2 regions of the Streptomyces sp. NPDC053431 genome follow, and region 1 is predicted to be linked to the other one. Evidence: predicted binding sites of a transcription regulator. Region 1 holds the regulator's gene; the other holds the start of a gene.
What was found. Region 1 encodes HspR, which represses chaperone genes until heat shock. Its sites were predicted from a motif close to TTGAGNNNNNNNNNCTCAA; they were not measured.
Positions count from the first base shown of each region.

Region 2: lon (endopeptidase La) is a predicted target of HspR. The motif match lies at 1,642-1,660, and genes of this name have one in related genera.

Region 1 covers NZ_JBITXX010000003.1:447,827-452,554, forward strand. The annotation lists gene dnaK (molecular chaperone DnaK) at 1-794, shown strand, start outside; gene grpE (nucleotide exchange factor GrpE) at 794-1,435, shown strand; gene dnaJ (molecular chaperone DnaJ) at 1,466-2,647, shown strand; gene ACIGXE_RS11545 (heat shock protein transcriptional repressor HspR) at 2,652-3,101, shown strand; gene ACIGXE_RS11550 (helix-turn-helix transcriptional regulator) at 3,193-4,176, opposite strand; gene ACIGXE_RS11555 (hypothetical protein) at 4,310-4,555, shown strand; gene ACIGXE_RS11560 ((2Fe-2S)-binding protein) at 4,552-4,728, shown strand, end outside.
Region 2 covers NZ_JBITXX010000015.1:12,774-17,501, reverse strand. The annotation lists gene lon (endopeptidase La) at 1-1,619, opposite strand, end outside; gene ACIGXE_RS28655 (GNAT family N-acetyltransferase) at 1,750-2,385, shown strand; gene ACIGXE_RS28650 (hypothetical protein) at 2,432-2,953, shown strand; gene ACIGXE_RS28645 (TetR/AcrR family transcriptional regulator) at 2,978-3,622, opposite strand; gene ACIGXE_RS28640 (glycoside hydrolase family 3 N-terminal domain-containing protein) at 3,764-4,728, shown strand, end outside.

The DNA.
Region 1 (4,728 bases):
GTGTCCTCAAGGGCGAGGTCAAGGACGTCCTGCTCCTCGACGTGACCCCGCTGTCCCTCGGCATCGAGACCAAGGGCGGCATCATGACCAAGCTCATCGAGCGCAACACCACGATCCCGACCAAGCGGTCCGAGATCTTCACGACGGCCGAGGACAACCAGCCGTCCGTGCAGATCCAGGTCTACCAGGGCGAGCGCGAGATCGCGGCGTACAACAAGAAGCTCGGCATGTTCGAGCTGACCGGTCTGCCGCCGGCACCGCGTGGCGTCCCGCAGATCGAGGTCTCCTTCGACATCGACGCGAACGGCATCATGCACGTGACCGCGAAGGACCTCGGCACGGGCAAGGAGCAGAAGATGACCGTCACCGGCGGCTCCTCGCTCGCCAAGGACGAGGTCGACCGGATGCGCCAGGAGGCCGAGCAGTACGCGGAGGAGGACCACCGCCGCCGCGAGGCCGCCGAGACCCGCAACCAGGGCGAGCAGCTCGTCTACCAGACGGAGAAGTTCCTCAAGGACAACGAGGACAAGGTCCCCGGTGAGGTCAAGACCGAGGTCGAGACCGCCGTCGCCGAGCTGAAGGAGAAGCTCAAGGGCGAGGACACCGCGGAGATCCGCACGGCCACCGAGAAGGTCGCGGCCGTCTCCCAGAAGCTCGGCCAGGCCATGTACGCCGACGCCCAGGCCGCCCAGGCCGCGGGTGGCGCCGACGCCGGCCAGGCCCAGGCGCAGGACGACGACGTCGTCGACGCCGAGATCGTCGACGAGGACAAGCCGAAGGGCGGCGCTGCCTGATGTCGGAGGAGACCCCGGGCTTCGAGGAGAAGCCCGACGTCCCCGCCGACGGCACGCCCGAGGAGACCGAGGCCGCCGAGTCCGCCGCCAAGGCGGAGGGCGCGGCCCCGGCCGGGGACGCTACGGACGTAGCCCTGCTGGCCCAGCTGGACCAGGCGCGCACCGCGCTCTCCGAGCGCACCGCGGACCTCCAGCGGCTGCAGGCCGAGTACCAGAACTACCGCCGCCGCGTGGAGCGGGACCGGGTCACGGTCAAGGAGATCGCCGTCGCGAGCCTCCTGACCGAGCTCCTTCCCGTGCTCGACGACATCGGCCGGGCCCGGGAGCACGGTGAACTCGTGGGCGGCTTCAAGTCGGTCGCCGAGTCGCTGGAGACCGTCGCCGCCAAGATGGGCCTGCAGCAGTTCGGCAAGGAGGGCGAGCCCTTCGACCCGACGATCCACGAGGCCCTGATGCACTCGTACGCGCCGGACGTCACCGAGACGACCTGCGTGGCGATCCTGCAGCCGGGGTACCGGATCGGCGAGCGGACCATCCGCCCCGCGCGCGTGGCCGTCGCCGAGCCCCAGCCGGGCGCGGCTCCGGCCGCCAAGGAAGAGAAGAAGGCCGACGAGGAGAGCGGTGGCCCCGACGAGGGCTAGCGCGACGATCGTCCGAGAGGAGGGACGTCGATGAGCACGAAGGACTTCGTCGAGAAGGACTACTACAAGGTTCTCGGCGTCCCCAAGGACGCCACCGACGCCGAGATCAAGAAGGCGTACCGGAAGCTCGCCCGCGAGAACCACCCGGACGCCAACAAGGGCGACACCAAGGCGGAGGAGCGCTTCAAGGAGATCTCCGAGGCCAACGACATCCTCGGCGACCCGAAGAAGCGCAAGGAGTACGACGACGCCCGCGCCCTGTTCGGCAACGGCGGCTTCCGGGCCGGCGGTCCGGGCGCCGGCGGCTCCTTCAACTTCGACCTGGGCGACCTCTTCGGCGGCGCCCAGGGCGGAGCCGGGGGTGCCGGCGGTTTCGGCGGCGGTCTCGGGGACGTCTTCGGCGGCCTGTTCAACCGGGGCGGGGGCGGCGCGGGCACCCGTACGCAGCCACGCCGCGGCCAGGACATCGAGTCCGAGGTGACGCTCAGCTTCACCGAGGCCATCGAGGGCGCCACGGTGCCCCTGCGGATGTCCAGCCAGCAGCCCTGCAAGGCCTGTTCGGGCACCGGCGACAAGAACGGCACGCCGCGGGTGTGCCCGACCTGTGTCGGCACCGGGCAGGTCTCGCGCGGCAGCGGCGGCGGCTTCTCCCTGACCGACCCCTGCGTGGACTGCAAGGGCCGCGGCCTGATCGCCGAGACCCCCTGCGAGGTCTGCAAGGGCAGCGGCCGGGCCAAGTCCTCCCGCACCATGCAGGTCCGCATCCCGGCGGGCGTCAGCGACAACCAGAAGATCCGGCTGCGCGGCAAGGGCGCCCCGGGCGAGCGCGGCGGACCGAGCGGCGACCTGTACGTCGTCGTGCACGTCGACGCCCACCCGGTGTTCGGCCGCAAGGACGACAACCTGACCGTCACGGTGCCCGTCACGTTCGACGAGGCGGCGCTCGGCGGCGAGATCAAGGTGCCGACCCTGGGCGGCCCCGCGGTGACGCTGAAGCTGCCCGCGGGCACCCCCAACGGGCGCACCATGCGCGCCCGCGGCAAGGGCGCGGTCCGCAAGGACGGCACCCGAGGCGACCTGCTGATCACGGTGGAGGTCGCGGTGCCGAAGGAGCTGGACGACAAGGCCCGTGAGGCCCTGGAGACCTACCGCGAGGCGACGACGGGCGAGGACCCCAGGGCAGAGCTGTTCCAGGCCGCGAAGGGAGCTTGAGGAGATGGAAGGCCGCCGCCGTAACCCCTACCAGCTGACCGACGAGACCCCGGTGTACGTCATCTCGGTGGCGGCCCAGCTCTCCGGTCTGCACCCGCAGACGCTGCGTCAGTACGACCGCCTCGGCCTGGTCTCTCCGGACCGCACGGCCGGACGGGGCCGCCGCTACTCGGCCCGTGACATCGAGCTGCTCCGCCAGGTGCAGCAGCTGTCGCAGGACGAGGGCATCAACCTGGCCGGCATCAAGCGCATCATCGAGCTGGAGAACCAGGTCGCGGCGCTCCAGGCGCGGGTGGCCGAGCTGTCGACGGCGGTCGAGGGAGCGGCGGCGGCGATGCGCCAGCGCGAGGCCCAGGTGCACGCGTCGTACCGGCGTGATCTGGTGCCGTACACGGACGTGCAGCAGGCGAGCGCCCTGGTGGTCTGGCGCCCCGGCCACAAGCGCGGCGACTGACTCCCCTCATCCCCGAAGCCCCCTCCCCGGAGGGGGCTTCACCCTGTCCGGGGAGAGTGACCGCCCATGACGGGTCGCGGGCGGGCAGCGGTCACTCGTCGCGTTCCAGGATGCCGGACTGGGCGATCAGATAGCCCAGTTGGGCCCGGCTGCCGCTGCCGAGGGCGGCGGCGAGCTTCGCGATGTGCGCCCGGCAGGTGCGCACGTTCATCCCGAGGCGGCGCGCGATGGCCTCGTCGACGTGCCCCTCGACGAGGAGTTTGGCGATGGAGCGCTGCACCCCGCTGATGCCGCTGAGCATCGGGTGCTCGTAGGTGACGGGGGCGTCGAGCGGCGTGGCCTGCAGCCAGAACTGGTCGAAGACGCCGCCCAGGTACTCGACGAGCCCCTGGTGGCGCAGTTCGAGCGCGATCGTGCGGTCCCGGCTGGCCGGCACGAAGGCGACCTTGCGGTCGACGATGATGAGCCGGTCGATGATCTCTTCCAGGGTGCGGACCTCGACCTCGGGCCCGATGCGCTCCAGATAGGCCAGGGTGATGGGCTGGTGGCGCGCCGTGTGCTGGTAGAGGGTGCGCATCTTGATGCCCTTGCCGAGCAACGGCCGTACACGGCGCAGCGCTTCGCCGAAGGTATGGGCGCTGCGGCCCTTCCCCGGCTGTACGGTGAGGAGTTCCGAGGTGCACTCCTCGACGGCCCGGTCCAGGCTCGCGTTGATGCGGTCGAGGCCTTCGAGGACCGTGATGGCGTGCGTCATCGACGGGTCGCGTGCGCCGAGGGCCATGAACGGCTCGAAAGCGTCGGAGAGGGTGACCGTGAGGCGTCTGCGCTCCTGGATCTCCTTCTCGATGGGAAGGAGCAGCCGGGCCAGCGCGGCCGAAGGGGCCACCGGCCGCAGCCATTCGGCGTCGTCGGGGTCGGGACGCAGCAGGTCGAGGTCCATCAGACAGGGGGCCGACCCGATGTCCGATCGGGCGATCCGGCCTGATCGAAGCGCTTCCGCATAGAGGCGTGTGCCCGCTTCGCACAGGTCTGCGTGCGTGTGAGAATGTCCCTTTTTCTCAGGTTCTATTCGCATACGTACACCCCCAGGCTTTTGCATTACAGGAACATGATGCATTGAGCGAGTGGTGGAAACGGGATGAGTGAGCCATCGTCGTGACTTGCGGGGGAGCAGGTTGTTACACACCTTCAAGTGAGGTTGCTCGGTCATGTCCAAGAAGCTCATACGCACCGTAGCCGGTGTCGCACTGATGGCTGCTGCCGCTGTGGGAGCGGTCACGGCAACCGAGGACCCGGGGTGGGGTTCGCAGACGAGGGTCGTGAACGCCGACCCGGGCTGGGGTCTCACCCCCGCTGCCGAGGCCGACCCGGGCTGGGGTCTCTCCGCCGCCGCCGCCGACCCCGGCTGGGGTGTCGCGCCGGCCGACCCTGGATGGGAGTCCGTGGGGGCATGACGGTTCCCGAAGATCCTCGTTTCCGACGTGAGATGGCGAGCGCCTACCGGTCCGGGTGGCACTTCATCGACCTCGTCACCGCGGTGCCGCGCCGTGGCGAGTCGTTGATGGTCACCCTCTTCGGTGAGCCGATCGTCGTCGTCCGCGAAGACGACGAGGACATTCGCGCCTAC
Region 2 (4,728 bases), on a different contig from region 1:
GCCGACTCCTCCAGGACGACCTCGCCGGTCGCCAGGCCGGCCCGCTCCAGCTGCCGGGGCAGCAGGTGATCCCGGGCGATGACGACCTTCTCGTCCTCGGTGTAGCCGTCGAGCCGGACCAGCTCCATGCGGTCGAGCAGGGCCTCGGGGATGGCTTCGAGGACGTTCGCCGTGGCAAGGAAGACCACGTCGCTCAGGTCGAGTTCGACCTCCAGGTAGTGGTCGCGGAAGGTGTGGTTCTGCGCCGGGTCGAGGACCTCCAGGAGGGCCGCCGCCGGGTCGCCCCGGAAGTCGGAGCCGACCTTGTCGATCTCGTCGAGCAGGACCACCGGGTTCATGGAACCGGCTTCCTTGATCGCCCGCACGATCCGGCCGGGCAGCGCGCCCACGTACGTCCGCCGGTGGCCGCGGACCTCGGCCTCGTCCCGGACGCCGCCCAGCGCGACCCGGACGAACTTGCGCCCCATCGCGTGCGCGACGGACTCGCCGAGCGAGGTCTTGCCGACGCCGGGCGGACCGACGAGGGCGAGCACGGCGCCGCCGCGACGGCCGCCGACGACGCCGAGGCCGCGCTCGGCGCGCCGCTTGCGCACCGCCAGGTACTCGGTGATCCGCTCCTTCACGTCCTCCAGGCCGGCGTGCTCGGCGTCGAGCACCGCCTTGGCGGCCTGGATGTCGTAGGAGTCCTCGGTGCGCTCGTTCCACGGGAGTTCGAGCACGGTGTCGAGCCAGGTGCGGATCCAGGAGCCCTCGGGCGACTGGTCGCTCGACCGCTCCAGCTTCTCGACCTCCTTGAGGGCCGCCTCGCGGACCTTCTCGGGCAGGTCGGCCGCCTCGACGCGGGCGCGGTAGTCGTCGGACTCGTCGCCCTCGGTCTCGCCGTTGAGCTCGCGCAGCTCCTTGCGCACGGCCTCCAGCTGACGGCGCAGCAGGAACTCGCGCTGCTGCTTGTCGACGCCCTCCTGGACGTCCTTGGCGATGGTCTCGGCGACGTCCTGCTCGGCCAGGTGCTCGCGCAGCTGCGCGGTGGCGAGCTTGAGGCGGGCGACCGGGTCGGCGGTCTCCAGGAGTTCGACCTTCTGCTCGACGGTGAGGAAGGGCGAGTAGCCGGAGTTGTCGGCGAGGGCGCCGACGCCGTCGATCTGCTGGACGCGGTCCACGACCTGCCAGGCGCCGCGCTTCTTCAGCCAGCTGGTGGCCAGCGCCTTGTACTCCTTGACCAGTTCGGTCACGGCGCCGGGCAGCGGGTCGGGCAGGGTCTCCTCGACGACGACGCCCTCGACCCACAGGGCTCCGCCGGGCCCGGTCGTACCGGCGCCGATGCGGACGCGGCCGCGGCCGCGGATGAGCGCGCCGGGGTCGCCGTCGGACAGCCGGCCGACCTGCTCGACGGTGCCGAGCACGCCGGTCCCGGCGTACGTGCCGTCCACCCGGGGCACGAGCAGCACACGGGGCTTCCCGTTCCCGCCTCGCGCGGCGGCCTGTGCGGCCTCGACCGCGGCCCGTACGTCGTTGTCGGACAGGTCGAGCGGCACCACCATCCCGGGCAGCACGACCTCGTCGTCGAGCGGCAGCACAGGCAGTGTGAGCGGCGCGGACGCCATGGACTCAGAAGCCATGATCTCCCCTTCGGCAGTCAAGTTGAGCTATGCCGACTCAATGCATGTGAGCCGTTGATTGTTCCCCGACCGGCGTTCGCTCTGAGCGATCAGCCATCCACAGGCCGCGAACAGCAGTTGTAATGCCCTCATGGATATGGCGTCTCTTACCTCGGCCTGGGTGGCCGGCTGGACCGTCTCCCGGGGCACCCCGCCCGCCGTCGTCGAGCCCTGGGGCTACCGGATCGACGTCGGACTGCCGCGGCACCCCTTCCGGCACGTGCTGCCGCACCCGGACGCGGCGTCCGTGGGCCGGCTGTGCGCGCAGATCGAAGAGCCGTACGCCTGGCTCAAGGTGATGGCGACGCCCGAGGAGGTCGCGCCCTGGATCACCGAGGGGTGGACCGTCCCGGACGACCCCGGCTTCATGATGACCAAGAAGCTCGACCCCGCCGCCCGGCCCGCCCCGCCCGAGGGGTACGCGCGGACGACCGAGACCCGGAACGGCGTGATCCGGGTCCGGATCCTGGCGCCCGACGGCACGCTCGCGGCCCGCGGCCAGATCGCCCCCACCGGCCTGACGGCCGTCGCCGACCAGATCGAGACCGACCCGGCCCACCGCCGCCGCGGGCTCGGCGCCAACGTCATGCACACCCTGGAGGCGGCCGCCGCACAGGCGGGCGCCGAGACCGGCGTCCTGGCGGCGACCACCGACGGGATGGCGCTCTACGACTCCCTGGACTGGTACCACCGCGGCCCGCTCACCGGCGTCGTGCGCACCGGCTGACACGTTCGGGCTGCGCGAGGGCCGGGTGTGCGGGCATGCTCGGTCCATGGAGTACGTGAAGCGGTACGGGGTCGCGACGGTGCTGGCCGCGGTCGTCGCCCTGGCCGGCTGCAGCCAGGCCCCGGCGGCGGACCCCGAGGACTCGGGCCTGAGCATTCCGCCGGTGCCGAGCGGACCGGCCGTCAGCACGGGCACCGCCGGAGGCCCGGACGAGCCGGCGCCCCAGGAGGTCCTGGTCGAGGTCGTCGTCAACGGCGGCTTCGCGGGCGTCAGCAACAAGCTGGTCGTCCGGTACGACGGCGGCTACACGCTCCGCAAGGGCACCCGGCCGCCCACCTCGGGCCGGATGACCAAGGCCCAGGCCGCCGAGCTGCGCGCCGCCCTGGAGGACCCCGCGTACGCCGAGGTCCCGGAGCGCCCCACCGGCCGGCCGGCCGCTGACGGCTTCACGTACTACGTCACCTACGCCCACCGGCTCGTCGTCACCCAGGACGGCGAGGACCGACCCCCGGCGCTGCAGCGGGTCTTCCAGGCGCTGCCCGAAGGCCACCCGCCCACGGCGCCCTAGCCCCTCGCGGTTTCGGGCACGTCGTCACGGGGCGCCGGCCGCCCGCATCTCCGCGTACTGACGGCGCAGGAAGTCGCCGACCCGCGCCGGCATGTCCATGGAATCCGGGTCGAGCGCCCACTGGATCTGGAGCCCGTCCATCACGGCGAGCTGCTCGCGGCCGACGGCCGGGCAGTCGATGCCGGCGCGCAGCTCCCCGCGCGCGACGGCGGCCTCCAGGAGGTCGACGGTGTGCCGCAGCACGCGCGCGTAGCGCTCCTTGAAGTACTGGTGGGCGGGGTGGCCGAGGTTGCCGGACTCGCCGACGAGCACGTTGAACATGCGCACGATGCCGGGGCGCCGGGTGTTGTCCTCGATCAGGGCGACGAGGGTGTCCAGATACGCGGCGTAGGACTCCGGCTCCTGACTGAAGAGCCGCTCCACGTCGTGCTGCTCGCTCTGCGCGAGCACGGACAGGAGCAGGTCCTCCTTGCTGCGGAAGTGGTGCAGCAGACCGCCCTGGGTGATGCCGCAGTCGTGGGCGATCCGGGCGAGCGAGGAGGCGTGGAAGCCCCACTGCCCGAAGTGCTCGACCGCCGTGTCGAGGATCTTCTGACGTCGCGCGTCACCGACCGCATACGTACCCCTGCCTGCGCTTTTGCGGCTCGCGGTGACCTTCTTCTCGGGCATGGGGCCACCTTAGTCCGGCGCCCGAACACCCCCGGCGGCGTGTGACCCAGGACACAACACACAAACCTAGTGGGTACTCGGTTTTCGCGCTTAGCCTGTGGGCCCGCCGACCACGGCGCCCTCTTCGAGTGAGGCAGGACAGTGCACCCGTACCAGGACCCCAGCCGCCCCGTCCCCGACCGGGTCGAGGACCTCCTCGCCCGCATGACCCTCGAGGAGAAGGCCGGTCAGCTCTTCCACGCCATGCTGACCATGAACCCGGACGGCACCCCGGTCACGGAGACCGACGGCTCGCTCCTGCCCCTCACCACGCCCGAGCTGATCGTCGAGCGCGGACTGACCCACTTCAATCTGCTGGGCAGCCACGGCCCCCGGGAGATGGCGGAGTGGCACAACGCGATCCAGGAGATGGCCGCCGGCACCCGGCTCGGCATCCCGGTCTCCCTCTCCACCGACCCGCGGCACGCCTTCACCGACAACATCGGCGCCTCCTTCAACGCCGGCGCCTTCTCCGCCTGGCCCGAGGCGCTGGGCCTCGCCGCGATCCGCGACCCGGAGCTGGTCCTCCGCTTCGCCGACACCGTGCGCCGCGAGTACCTGTCGGTCGGCTTCCGCACCGCGCTCCACCCGCAGATCGACCTGACCACCGAGCCCCGCTGGGCCCGCCAGTCCGGCACCTTCGGCTCGGACGCGCAACTCACCGGCGAGCTGGTCGAGGCCTACGTACGCGGCCTCCAGGGCCCGGAGCTCGGCCCGGACTCGGTCGCCGCGATGGTCAAGCACTTCCCCGGCGGCGGCCCGCAGAAGGACGGCGAGGACCCGCACTTCCCGCACGGCAAGGATCAGGTCTACCCGGGCGGCATGCGCGACTACCACCTGGAGCCCTTCAAGGCGGCCATCGCCGCCGGCTGCTCGCAGATGATGCCGTACTACGGCCGGCCGATCGGCACGGACTGGGAGGAGGTCGGCTTCGGCTTCAACCGCGGTGTCATCCAGGGGCTGCTCCGCGACGAGCTGGGCTTCACCGGCATCGTCTGCACCGACTGGGGCCTGCTGACCGACTCGGTGATCTTCGGCGAGCCGCACGAGGCCCGCGCCTGGGGCGT